DNA from 2 places in the Staphylococcus sp. 11262D007BW genome. Region 2 is predicted to be linked to the other one. Evidence: predicted binding sites of a transcription regulator. Region 2 holds the regulator's gene; the other holds the start of a gene.
What was found. The regulator LexA, encoded in region 2, represses DNA repair genes until DNA is damaged. The targets are predictions, from matches to a motif close to CGAACATATGTTCG.
Positions count from the first base shown of each region.

Region 1: uvrB (excinuclease ABC subunit UvrB) is a predicted target of LexA. The motif match lies at 1,741-1,754, and genes of this name have one in related genera.

Region 1 is NZ_JBPWPJ010000001.1:307,672-313,575, reverse strand. It holds gene uvrB (excinuclease ABC subunit UvrB) at 1-1,681, opposite strand, end outside; gene ACEE93_RS01580 (CsbA family protein) at 1,825-2,064, opposite strand; gene ACEE93_RS01575 (HD domain-containing protein) at 2,069-2,710, opposite strand; gene ltrA (group II intron reverse transcriptase/maturase) at 2,991-4,277, opposite strand; one part of gene prfB (peptide chain release factor 2) at 4,828-5,859, opposite strand; one part of gene prfB (peptide chain release factor 2) at 5,861-5,904, opposite strand, start outside.
Region 2 is NZ_JBPWPJ010000001.1:791,831-797,734, forward strand. It holds gene ACEE93_RS03845 (CAP domain-containing protein) at 211-1,167, shown strand; gene lexA (transcriptional repressor LexA) at 1,243-1,866, opposite strand; gene sosA (DNA damage-induced cell division inhibitor SosA) at 2,006-2,239, shown strand; gene ACEE93_RS03860 (DUF896 domain-containing protein) at 2,322-2,558, shown strand; gene tkt (transketolase) at 2,662-4,650, shown strand; gene ACEE93_RS03870 (YneF family protein) at 4,793-5,032, shown strand; gene ACEE93_RS03875 (CcdC family protein) at 5,212-5,676, shown strand; gene sbcD (exonuclease subunit SbcD) at 5,823-5,904, shown strand, end outside.

The DNA.
Region 1 (5,904 bases), 480 kb from region 2:
TGGAGTCAGTGATCTTATCGGCATACATAATCACTTCCCCTTTATCATTACGCGCAGCACGACCAATTGTTTGAATTAATGACCGTTCAGAACGTAAGAATCCTTCTTTATCGGCATCTAAAATGACGACAAGGGAGACTTCCGGGATGTCTAACCCTTCTCTTAATAAGTTAATACCGATTAATACATCAAACGTTCCCATACGTAAATCACGTATAATTTCAATACGTTCTAACGTTTTGATCTCAGAATGTAAATAATTTACTTTAACACCTGCTTCTTTTAAGTAGGTTGTTAAATCTTCACTCATTTTTTTCGTTAATGTTGTAATGAGTACACGTTCATTTTTGGCAACACGTTCTTGAATTTCACTTAATAAATCATCAATTTGATTTTTCGTAGGACGTACATCAATTTTTGGATCTAGCAATCCAGTTGGACGAATGATTTGTTCGACCATTTCATCCGTATGTTCTAATTCATATGGTCCTGGTGTTGCTGAAACATATACAAGTTGGTTTGCCTTTTCTTCAAATTCTTCAAATTTTAGAGGGCGGTTATCTAATGCACTTGGCAAACGAAAACCGTGCTCCACAAGTACATTTTTTCGCGCTTGGTCTCCATTATACATACCACGAATTTGCGGTAACGTAACATGGGACTCATCAATCATAATGAGCCAATCATCCCCAAAATAGTCAAGAAGCGTATAGGGTGTCGAACCAAGTGGACGTAGCGTTAAATGAACAGAGTAGTTCTCTATACCAGAACAGAATCCCATTTCTCTCATCATTTCAAGGTCATAGTTTGTACGTTGCTCTAAACGTTGTGCTTCTAGTAATTTATTTTCGCTTTTTAATTTTTCAAGTTGTGTTTCTAATTCTTTCTCAATACGTTGAATTGCTACTTTCATTTTTTCTTCACGGGTAACGAAGTGAGAAGCTGGGAATAAAGCGAAATGCTCACGTTCACGAATGACTTCACCTGTTAAATAATTAATTTCGCTCACTCGATCAATTTCATCACCGAAAAATTCAACGCGAATACATAATTCTTCACGAGAAGCTGGGAAAATCTCAACCACATCTCCACGGACACGGAAAGTTCCGCGACTAAAGTCAATATCATTTCTTGTGTATTGGATATCCACTAGTTTGCGCAGTAACTCACTGCGATCCATTTCCATACCTACACGAATACTAACAACTAAGTCTTTATATTCTTCTGGGTTACCTAAACCATAGATACAGCTGACACTCGCGATAATAATGACATCATCTCTTTCAAAAAGCGCACTTGTCGCTGAATGCCGAAGTTGATCAATTTCATCGTTAATTGAAGCATCTTTTTCAATGAATGTATCCGTCGATGGTACATAAGCTTCCGGTTGGTAATAATCGTAGTAACTCACAAAATACTCGACTCTATTTTCGGGAAAGAACTCTTTAAACTCACTATACAGTTGGCCAGCGAGTGTTTTATTATGTGCGATAATTAATGTAGGTTTGCCAACTTCTTTAATGACGTTACTCATTGTAAAAGTTTTACCAGTCCCCGTTGCACCTAATAACGTTTGATGGCGTTTGCCTTGCTTAACGCCTTCTGCTAATTCTGCTATTGCCTTAGGTTGGTCCCCTTGAGGATCAAATTTTGAATTTATTTTAAATGGGTGGTGTTCCATTGTGTTCGCCCCCTAATAACAGTAATATCTCTATTTTAACAAATTTACATTAGAACAAACAAACATCTGTTCGTTTTTAAACATATTAAAAAGCGAGAATAGTGGGTGATTCATCTTTTTGAAACGCCCTTATTCTCACCTCATTATCTTAAATTCTCATCTTTATGCATTTTTAACTGATCGACTATGATGTATCCAGCTAGGATCGATACTACGTCTAAAAAGATAATCCACTCATCGTGGAAAAAGCCTTTGTATACAGAAACGCCAATTAAAACAAGTGCAACCAGTGTGCCAATCCATTTATTACGAGTCACAACACTGAATACAATGACTAATATACACGGAAAAAAGGAAGCTGAAACATACCAGATTAAAGACATCCTATCACGTCTCTCTATTATTTAATATGCGCATCGTTGTTTCTTTTAATTCTGTCCGTGGAATAAAACGTTCTGTTAACATTTCTGGAATGATGTTATCGATAAAGTCTTGCACTGAATACAAATGATCAAATTGCATAATCGTTTCTAAACTCATTTCATAAATTTCAAAAAATAAAGGTTCTGGATTACGTTTTTGAATTTCACCGAACGTTTCATATAATAAATCAATTTTATCGGCTACCGATAGAATTTGTCCTTCTAACGAATCATCTTTACCTTCTTGCAAACGACGTCGATAGATTTCTTGATATTCTTCAGGGATATCTTCACTAATGAAGGTTTCAACCATTTCTTCTTCTACTTGAGAAAATAGCTTTTTAATTTCGCTACTCGCATATTTTACTGGTGTTTTAATATCACCTGTAAAGATTTCCGCAAAATCGTGGTTTAGCGCTTTTTCGTATAAACTCTTCCAATTCACAGTTTTCCCATGATGCTCTTCTACTGTTCCTAAATATTGAGCAATTTTAGTGACTTTAAATGAATGTGCTGCAACGTTATGCTCAAAATATTTAAATTTACCAGGCAATCTGATTAATTTTTCTAAATCGGATAATCTTTTAAAATATTGATGAACACCCATTATGAAGCCTCCTTTAACCCTTTTATTAATTATTGATTAATATAACATATTCCGCTTTAATGGTTCATGCTTTAAACGAAATTTAGCAAAAGCTTCACAATTCAGCACCACATTTATTCCCGAATTATTCAATTAAATTCATTTCGCGCTATTTTTTATAAATTGATATGATTTAAACACGATGTCACTAAAGTCGTTTAAACAATCGAGTAGGAGAATAACCATTATTTGGTTATTCGTCCTCTCACACCACCGTGCGTACGGTTCCGTACACGGCGGTTCAATATCTTGCGTAAGCCAGCTCTGCGAGGTGGACTAAAGGTATTAGTCCCCACTCGTAGAGTTGTTTTGTTGTAAGCGCACGATGGACTTCTTTTACACTTGAGAGTCGCCAATACTTCTTACGTGATTGTGAAACTCTCATTGCGCTATCATGGTCAAGTCCATATTTACGTAACATTTTGTATTTTGTTTTCGTTTTCTTCCATCTTTTAAGAATCAGTTGTCTAATACGACGGTTTAGCCATGATTGTACTTTTGTTAAAAAGCCTTTAATAAACCCTCTACCAAAATAATTTATCCACCCTCGAGTCACTTGATTGATTTCTGTTATAATCTGTCTGAAGGTACCTGGTCTATTTCGTTTCGTTAGGCGTCTTAAGGAGCGTTTTAAACTTCTTTTTGCTTCCATAGTCGGTCTGAAACGATAAATGCCATTTACTTTGGTCATTAGACAACTCAAGAACTTTAAACGTGTGACTGCACCTACCTTGCTCTTTTCCTTATTTACAATAAGTTTAAGATCCTTTTCGATGAATTTTGTCACACTCTCCATAACACGTTGGCCTGCTCGTTTTGAACGCACAAAGATGACGAAGTCATCAGCGTAGCGAATAAAACGATGTCCACGTTTTTCCAGTTCTTTATCTAATTCATGCAGATAGATGTTACATAATAGCGGCGATATAACGCCACCTTGCGGTGCACCGATTTCTTTATTCTTGTAGTTACCATTGAGGTCAATGGCACCAACTTGTAGACTTCTACGAATGAACTTAGAAATAGTTTTATCCTGGATATGACGCTCAAATAGATACATTAACTTGTCATGATTTAACATATCAAAACATTGTTTTAAGTCGCAGTCGACTGCGACTGAATAACCTTCTTCATAGTATAATGCACATTGCTTCAATGCAGTACCTGTACTACGATTTGGTCTGAAACCATGACTGTGATTTGAAAATGTACGGTCAATTTTAGGTTCAATGACTTGTTTAATGGCTTGTTGGATAACTCTATCTCTTGCGACAGGAATACCCAACACTCGTTTTTTCCCATTTGATTTTGGGATTTCAACTTTCCTTACTGCTTGTGGTTTGTATGTACCATCAAGCAGTTTCTTTCGAATTTGAGGAAAGTACTGCGAGAAGTGCCTATTCAAGTCACTAACACTCATACCATCAATTCCAGGTGCACCTTTGTTCTTTCTCACTTTCTTAATTGCTTTTTCAATGTTGTTTGGTCTTACAACAAGTTCCATCAAAGATGGAGACTCACGATACATTTCTTTCATTTCACCTAAGATTTACTGTACACACTTATATATCCTTTTTTCGTTCCACTACTTATCTTTCTATAAGTTGCCGGTATAAACCGTTTTCTGCACACCGTAAATCTATAACCTCCATTCTTTACTTTGTATTTAATATTGTTCAGTCCTTCGATATGTTTATACCTACTATGACTTCTGCTGATTTCTCATAATTCGTTGTTACTACGATTCTACGAATCGCTTATGAGACCTCCCCGGGTAAGGTGTAACCTCTTTCCACTCATGTCACCACATCATTTACTATATAGAACTCGGGTAGTATAGGACTTTATCTTGTATAGCAGATTCATCCATTCTACATAGCCTTAGTATGATGTTTCTGTTCGTCAGTGCGAGTGTTTGCGTCCGACTTCCTTCAGATTCCACTTCGCAGTGGACACCCTTGTCCTTCGCTAACAGTTCCTACTACCAAGCCTGTAACGGACTTTCACCGTCAAGATGTTACCCATGCCGGGCGCACTACAAAAAACAGTTAGTGTTGAGACACTAACTGTTTCTATCTTTATGACATTTGACTTCTTAAATATGCTTCAATAAATCCATCTATTTCTCCATCCATCACTGCATTCACATTACCTGTTTCTTCATTAGTGCGATGGTCTTTTACCATGGAATAAGGGTGGAAAACGTATGAACGAATTTGACTACCCCATCCAATGTCTTTTTGTTCTCCGCGAATTTCTGCTAATTCTTGTTCTTTTTGTTCGAGTTCAAGTTGATATAATTTTGCCTTTAACATTTTCATAGCGGCTTCTCGGTTTTTAATTTGTGAACGTTCATTTTGGTTATTCACAACAATACCCGTTGGATGGTGTGTAATTCGAATGGCAGATTCCGTTTTATTGATATGTTGCCCACCTGCACCAGAAGCTCTAAATGTGTCTACTGTAATATCATCTGGATTCACTTCGATTTCAATTTTTTCATTATTGAACTCAGGTATCACATCACATGATGCAAAAGAAGTGTGACGTCGTCCTGAGGAATCAAATGGAGAGATACGGACAAGGCGATGGACCCCTTTTTCTGCTTTTAAAAATCCATAGGCATTATGGCCTTTGATTAACAGTGTCACGCTTTTAACGCCTGCTTCATCACCTGCTAAGTAGTCGGCTACTTCTACTTTGAAACCTTTGTGTTCACAGTAGCGTTGATACATACGTAACAGCATATTTGTCCAATCTTGTGATTCCGTTCCGCCTGCGCCTGGATGGAGTTCTAAAATGGCATTATTACCATCATGTTCTCCATCAAGGAGTAATTGAAGTTCAAAATCATCTAATTCTTTTTCAAAGTTTAAAGCACTGTCTTCTAAATCTTGCTTCATTTCCTCATCATAGTCTTCTTGAAGCAGTTCATACGTTGCATCCATATCATCAATAGACTCTTTTAGTGAATGGTAAGCATTCACTACTGACTTTAACGCGTTATTTTTATCGATAATATCCTGAGCACGTGTTTGATCGTCCCAAAATGACGGGTCGGCCATCATTTCTTCATACTCTTGGATATTTGTTGTTTTATCTTCTAAGTCAAAGAGACCCCCTGAGTTGGTCTAATTTTGAATTGTAATGGTCAA
Region 2 (5,904 bases):
TATTAATATTCTAAAAAGCTGTAACATGTATTTTAAGTATTTCATAAGCGTAAATCGTGAGAACCTTAAACAACGATTATTTAATGTGAAATATTAATCTAACATGCTTACGTTATTTTTATTTTATAATGGTAGCATTGTAAAAGTAGGGTGAAGACAATTAAAAAGTTTTTCATTTTTGTTATCATTGGAATTGTTTTGATGCTTGTTATGCCGATACGTCCGTCTTCAACGCTAAGTGAACTAACACAGCCGATCAATGAAAAAATTGACCAACTTATCGATGGTAAAGCACAAGGGCAAGAATTGAAAACACCTGAAGAACAATCATTTGCATTTGGTAATGTGCAGATGAATATGGATAAAAAAGAGGCTGAAGAGATACTTGGCAAGCCAAAAGATAGTATAGATAATGAATATGGCACTAAGTGGTATGTGTATCATGATCGTTATCGTAATTTTGTGATGGTAAGTTATATTAATGATAAAGTTAATGGACTTTATACCAATCAAAATATTATAACATCAAAAAATGGATTAAAGTATAATTCACCTAAAGCATCAGTTCGTGATCAATTAGGAGAGCCGTTAACTGAAATTAAAAAAGGAAATATTGTGTTTCAACAAAACAACAATGAATATGATGTGTTTAACAATGATAATATCTACACTACAGTTTTTTATGATCAACATGAAAATAATCAAGTAACAGGTATGATGTTAATTAGTGAAACGTTAGAAAATCGATTGAAACAACAATATGCATCACCTTCAAAAAGTCTTGCGCAAAGTTTTGAACTTGAAGATTTTTATCTTATTAATGCGACACGTGTGCAAAAAGGATTAACTCCATTAGAATATAATGATCAGACAACAACAACTGCTAGAAAACATAGTAAGGATATGGCAGAAAATCATTATTTTGATCATACTAATTTAGAGGGTAAATCTCCTTTTGACCGTCTTAAAGATGATGGAATCAGTTACCGAGTAGCTGCAGAAAATTTAGCTTATGGTCAAGTCAGTGGTATTTATGCGCATCACGGTTTGATGAATTCATTAGGACACAGAAAGAATATTTTAAATAAAGATGTTCATACATTAGGTGTGGGTGTAGATTTTAATTCTAGAAACCAACCATATTGGACAGAATTATATACAAATTAACACTATGAATTAATTGAAAAAGGCACAGAGCAATTGAGCTCTGTGCCTCTTTTTTTAAGGAGTGCGTTAAAACGATTAAAATTCTCTAAATAAACCAATAACCTTACCTAAAACTGTAACTTGATTTAGGTAAATAGGTGAAAGTGTGCTATTTTCAGGTTGTAATCTATAACGATTTTTTTCTTTATAAAAGCGTTTTACTGTGGCTTCTTCTTCCTCTGTCATTGCAACGATAATATCACCATTTTCGGCAAAAGCCTGACTACGTACAATCACTCTATCCCCATCTAAAATACCTGCTTCAATCATACTATCCCCAACAACATTGAGAATGAAAATTTGGCCATTATGAGTAGAAGTGAAATGCTCAGGTAATGGATAATATTCTTCAACATTTTCAACTGCAGTAATCGGTGCACCAGCTGTAACCTTACCAATTACGGGAACATAAACCGTTTCTTCCATGTTAATAGGTTCCTCCATAAGGTCACTTACGATCTCAATAGCACGCGGTTTAGTTGGGTCACGTTTGATGTACCCTTTTTCTTCTAAACGAGATAAATGACCATGGACTGTAGAGCTTGATGCTAAACCGACCGCTTCACCAATTTCACGAACACTTGGTGGATAGCCTTTAGCTTGCACAATCTGCTTAATAAAATTAAAAATTTCTTCTTGTCTTTTTGTAAGTTCTTTCATTTTTTGCACTCCTTCTGTGAATTTAACACAATTATATCATATTATACGAACGCTAACAAACGTTTGTTCGTTCGGTATTGACATAGAACATCTGTTCTGATAAATTATCTATACAAACAAATGTTCCGGAGGTTTAGAAATGAGTTATATTAAATCAATATCATTAGAAGTTTATTTATATACAATAGTCTTTTTGTGTTCTATTATCTTGTTTTTAACGTTTATCACAATAACAAACTATAACCAAAATTACGAACAAACGTACGAAATGACAGACCATCAATTAAATCAAAAGTATATATTGCAACATACCACATACGAACATAGTGAGTTAGATAATCAGTCAAGTAAGGCGGTTTCAGTTCAACCATAATAAGCCATTGAGTTTAAGCGTTTGGTTTTATCAATTTTTTCTGTTATATTTTGAGAAGAAAATTTGATGGAGGTAACCAATTATGTTGAGTCAAGAAAAATTATCACGTATCAATGAATTGGCGAATAAAAAGAAAACTCAAGGGTTAACTGAAGAAGAGGCAAAAGAACAATCAAAATTAAGAAGCGAATATTTAGAAACATTTAGAAAAAGTTTTAAAGACCAAATAGAAAATACTAAAGTAATTGATCCGGAGGGTAATGATGTTACACCGGAAAAAGTTAAAGAAATACAACGTTTAAATAATAAACGTAGCTAATATAAATAAAAATCTTTAATATAATAGTATTCTATTAAGCTTTACATTGAGTTATCAGTTATAATAGAGGTATGTAAAGTTCCAAGGAAAGGAAGTCTTTAAAATGACAGTTAATAAAGATATGAAAGCAATCAATACAATTCGAGGATTAAGTATTGATGCAATCGAAAAAGCGAATTCAGGACACCCTGGTTTACCGATGGGTGCAGCTCCAATGGCATATACATTATGGACACGCCATTTAAATTTCAATCCAAAATCAGATGATTATTTCAATAGAGATCGATTTGTATTATCTGCTGGTCATGGTTCAGCGCTTTTATATAGTTTACTCCATGTATCTGGTAGTTTAGATATGGAAGAGTTAAAACAATTTAGACAATGGGACTCTAAGACACCAGGACACCCAGAGTATAAACATACGCAAGGTGTTGAAATCACAACTGGTCCACTAGGGCAAGGGTTTGCTATGTCTGTAGGTATGGCAATGGCTGAAAAACATCTTGCTGCGAAATTTAATAAAGATGATATTTCAGTGGTTGACCATTATACGTATGTATTGGCGTCAGATGGAGACTTAATGGAAGGTATTTCTCATGAAGCGGCTTCATTAGCAGGTCATCTAAAACTAGATAAATTAATTGCATTATACGATTCAAACGACATTTCATTAGATGGTGAAACAAGCAAGTCTTTCTCTGAGAATATTCAACAACGCTTTGAAGCATATGGTTGGAATCATATCTTAGTTAAAGATGGAAATGATATTGAAGCGATTGATCAAGCTATCACAGAAGCGAAATCACAAAATGGGCCAACAATTATAGAAGTTAAAACAATTATAGGTTATGGTTCACCTAATAAATCAAATAGTAATAGCTCTCACGGTGCACCATTAGGAGAAGATGAAAGAAAATTAACATTCGCAAACTATGAACTGGATGATTCAAAACATTTCCACGTTGATAGTGAAGTATACGATATTTTTAAAGAAACGATGATTAAACGTGCAGATGAACACGAAGCACAATGGAAAGCTGATCTTGAAAAGTATACTCAGCAATATCCAGAGCTTGCGAAAGAATTTAAATTAGCATTAGCTGGCGAATTGCCTGAAGGATATGAAAAACAATTACCATTATTTGATAAAGATCATAAAGCAGCAACAAGAGCTGATTCAGGTGAGATTATTCAATCAATTAATCAATCAGTTCCTTCATTCTTTGGTGGATCAGCTGATTTAGCATCATCTAACAAATCAAATGTTAAAGAGGCACTTGACTTTTCTGCTGAAGAGGGCAGTGGTAAAAACATTTGGTTTGGTGTAAGAGAATTTGCTATGGCTGCTGCTGTGAATGGTATGGCTGCGCATGGTGGATTACACCCATATGCTGCTACGTTCTTTGTGTTCAGTGACTATTTAAAACCTGCATTACGCTTAGCAGCTATTATGGGATTACGTTCTTCATTTGTGTTTACACATGATTCTATTGCAGTTGGTGAAGATGGTCCAACACATGAACCAATTGAACAACTTGCAGGACTAAGAGCAATTCCAAACTTAAATGTCATTCGACCAGCAGATGGTAATGAAACACGTGTAGCTTGGAAGATCGCATTAGAATCAAATGGTACACCAACAGCACTCGTATTAACACGCCAAGGTCTTCCAGTTCTTGATGTTGAGGAGTCAAAAGTTGAAGAAGGGGTTCGTAAAGGAGCTTATGTTGTTTACGAATCAAATAGTGATATAGACTATATTCTATTTGCAACAGGTTCAGAAGTAAGTTTATCTGTGGAAGTTGCTAAATCATTAGAATCAGAAGGTAAAGGCGTACGTGTTGTATCTATGCCAAACTGGAACGCATTTGAAGCACAATCAAAAGAGTACAAAGACGCTATTCTATTACCAAATGTTGAAAAACGTGTTGCTATCGAAATGGGTGCTTCATTAGGATGGCATAAATATGTAGGAATGAACGGTCTGGTTATCGGTATCGACCGTTATGGTGCAAGTGCGCCTGGTGATTTAGTAGTTGAAAAATATGGTTTCACTAAAGAAGATATACTCAAACAAATTGCAGAACTATAATGACTTTTGAGAGACCGTGAATCGGTTTTCTAGAGTATACACACTTTATATCTTAACCTCTGTTCTATTTAAAAGCATATTTACTATTAGATTACCTTGAAATAGTGAAATAATTTTAGTAAAATGCAAAAGGACATAGAAAGTGGGTGAAACTATGGCTACATGGTTGGCAATATTATTAATTGTGATTGCACTAATCATTGGGTTAGTTGGTGGATTCTTCTTAGCCCGTAAATATATGATGGATTATTTAAAAAAGAACCCACCAATTAATGAAGAGATGCTTAGAATGATGATGATGCAAATGGGACAAAAACCATCACAAAAGAAAATTAATCAAATGATGACGATGATGAATAAAAACATGGATAAAAAAATGTAATATTCTTATCGTTATTGAAAGCAAGGGTTTAACGAACGTTAAGTTTCACAAACCCTTGCTTTTATTTTTACTGATAACACTCAATTCTTTTATAAATTGTTATTCCAATTTATGATGTATTCTTTAAGAATATGATATACTAGATGGTGTTCTTTATCGGTTATAGTAGGAGGTTTAAATTGACGTATTTAGTATTATCAATTCTGATTGCATTTGTAATGGGAGCTGGCGTCATTGTCGTAAGGATGAAAGCTCAGAAATACCCTGTCAACGAGAAGAAAATCATCTTACCTCCATTTTTTATGGCAACTGGAGCATTGATGTATGTTGTGCCTTATTTTAGGTTAACGGGGTCTGAAATATTAGAATCAGTCGTGGTCGGTGTTCTATTTTCAAGTGTGCTTATTGTTACATCACACTTCGAAATACATGGAAATCAAATTTATTTAAAAAAATCTAAAGCATTTCCAATTGTACTGATTAGTTTATTAGTTATTCGAACAGTTTTAAAAGTGTTTATTAGTAACTCGATAGATCCTGGTCAACTTGCAGGAATGTTTTTCTTATTAGCATTCAGTATGCTTGTACCATGGAGAATTGCTATGTTATTAAGATATAAAAAATTAAAGAAACAATTAATATAGGTATATTAGAAGAGGTTGGTATTCTAAGTTTGAACGTATTTTTAAAACTTAGGTACCAATCTTTTTATCTATTAAAATAACTTGAGGTTCTTACAAAAATATCTTACACTATAAGAGAACGTATGTTCTGTTTAGGAGGGGACATAATGAAGATTATTCATACAGCCGATTGGCATTTAGGAAAAATATTAAATGGTCATTCATTTTTAGAAGATCAAAAATACATAT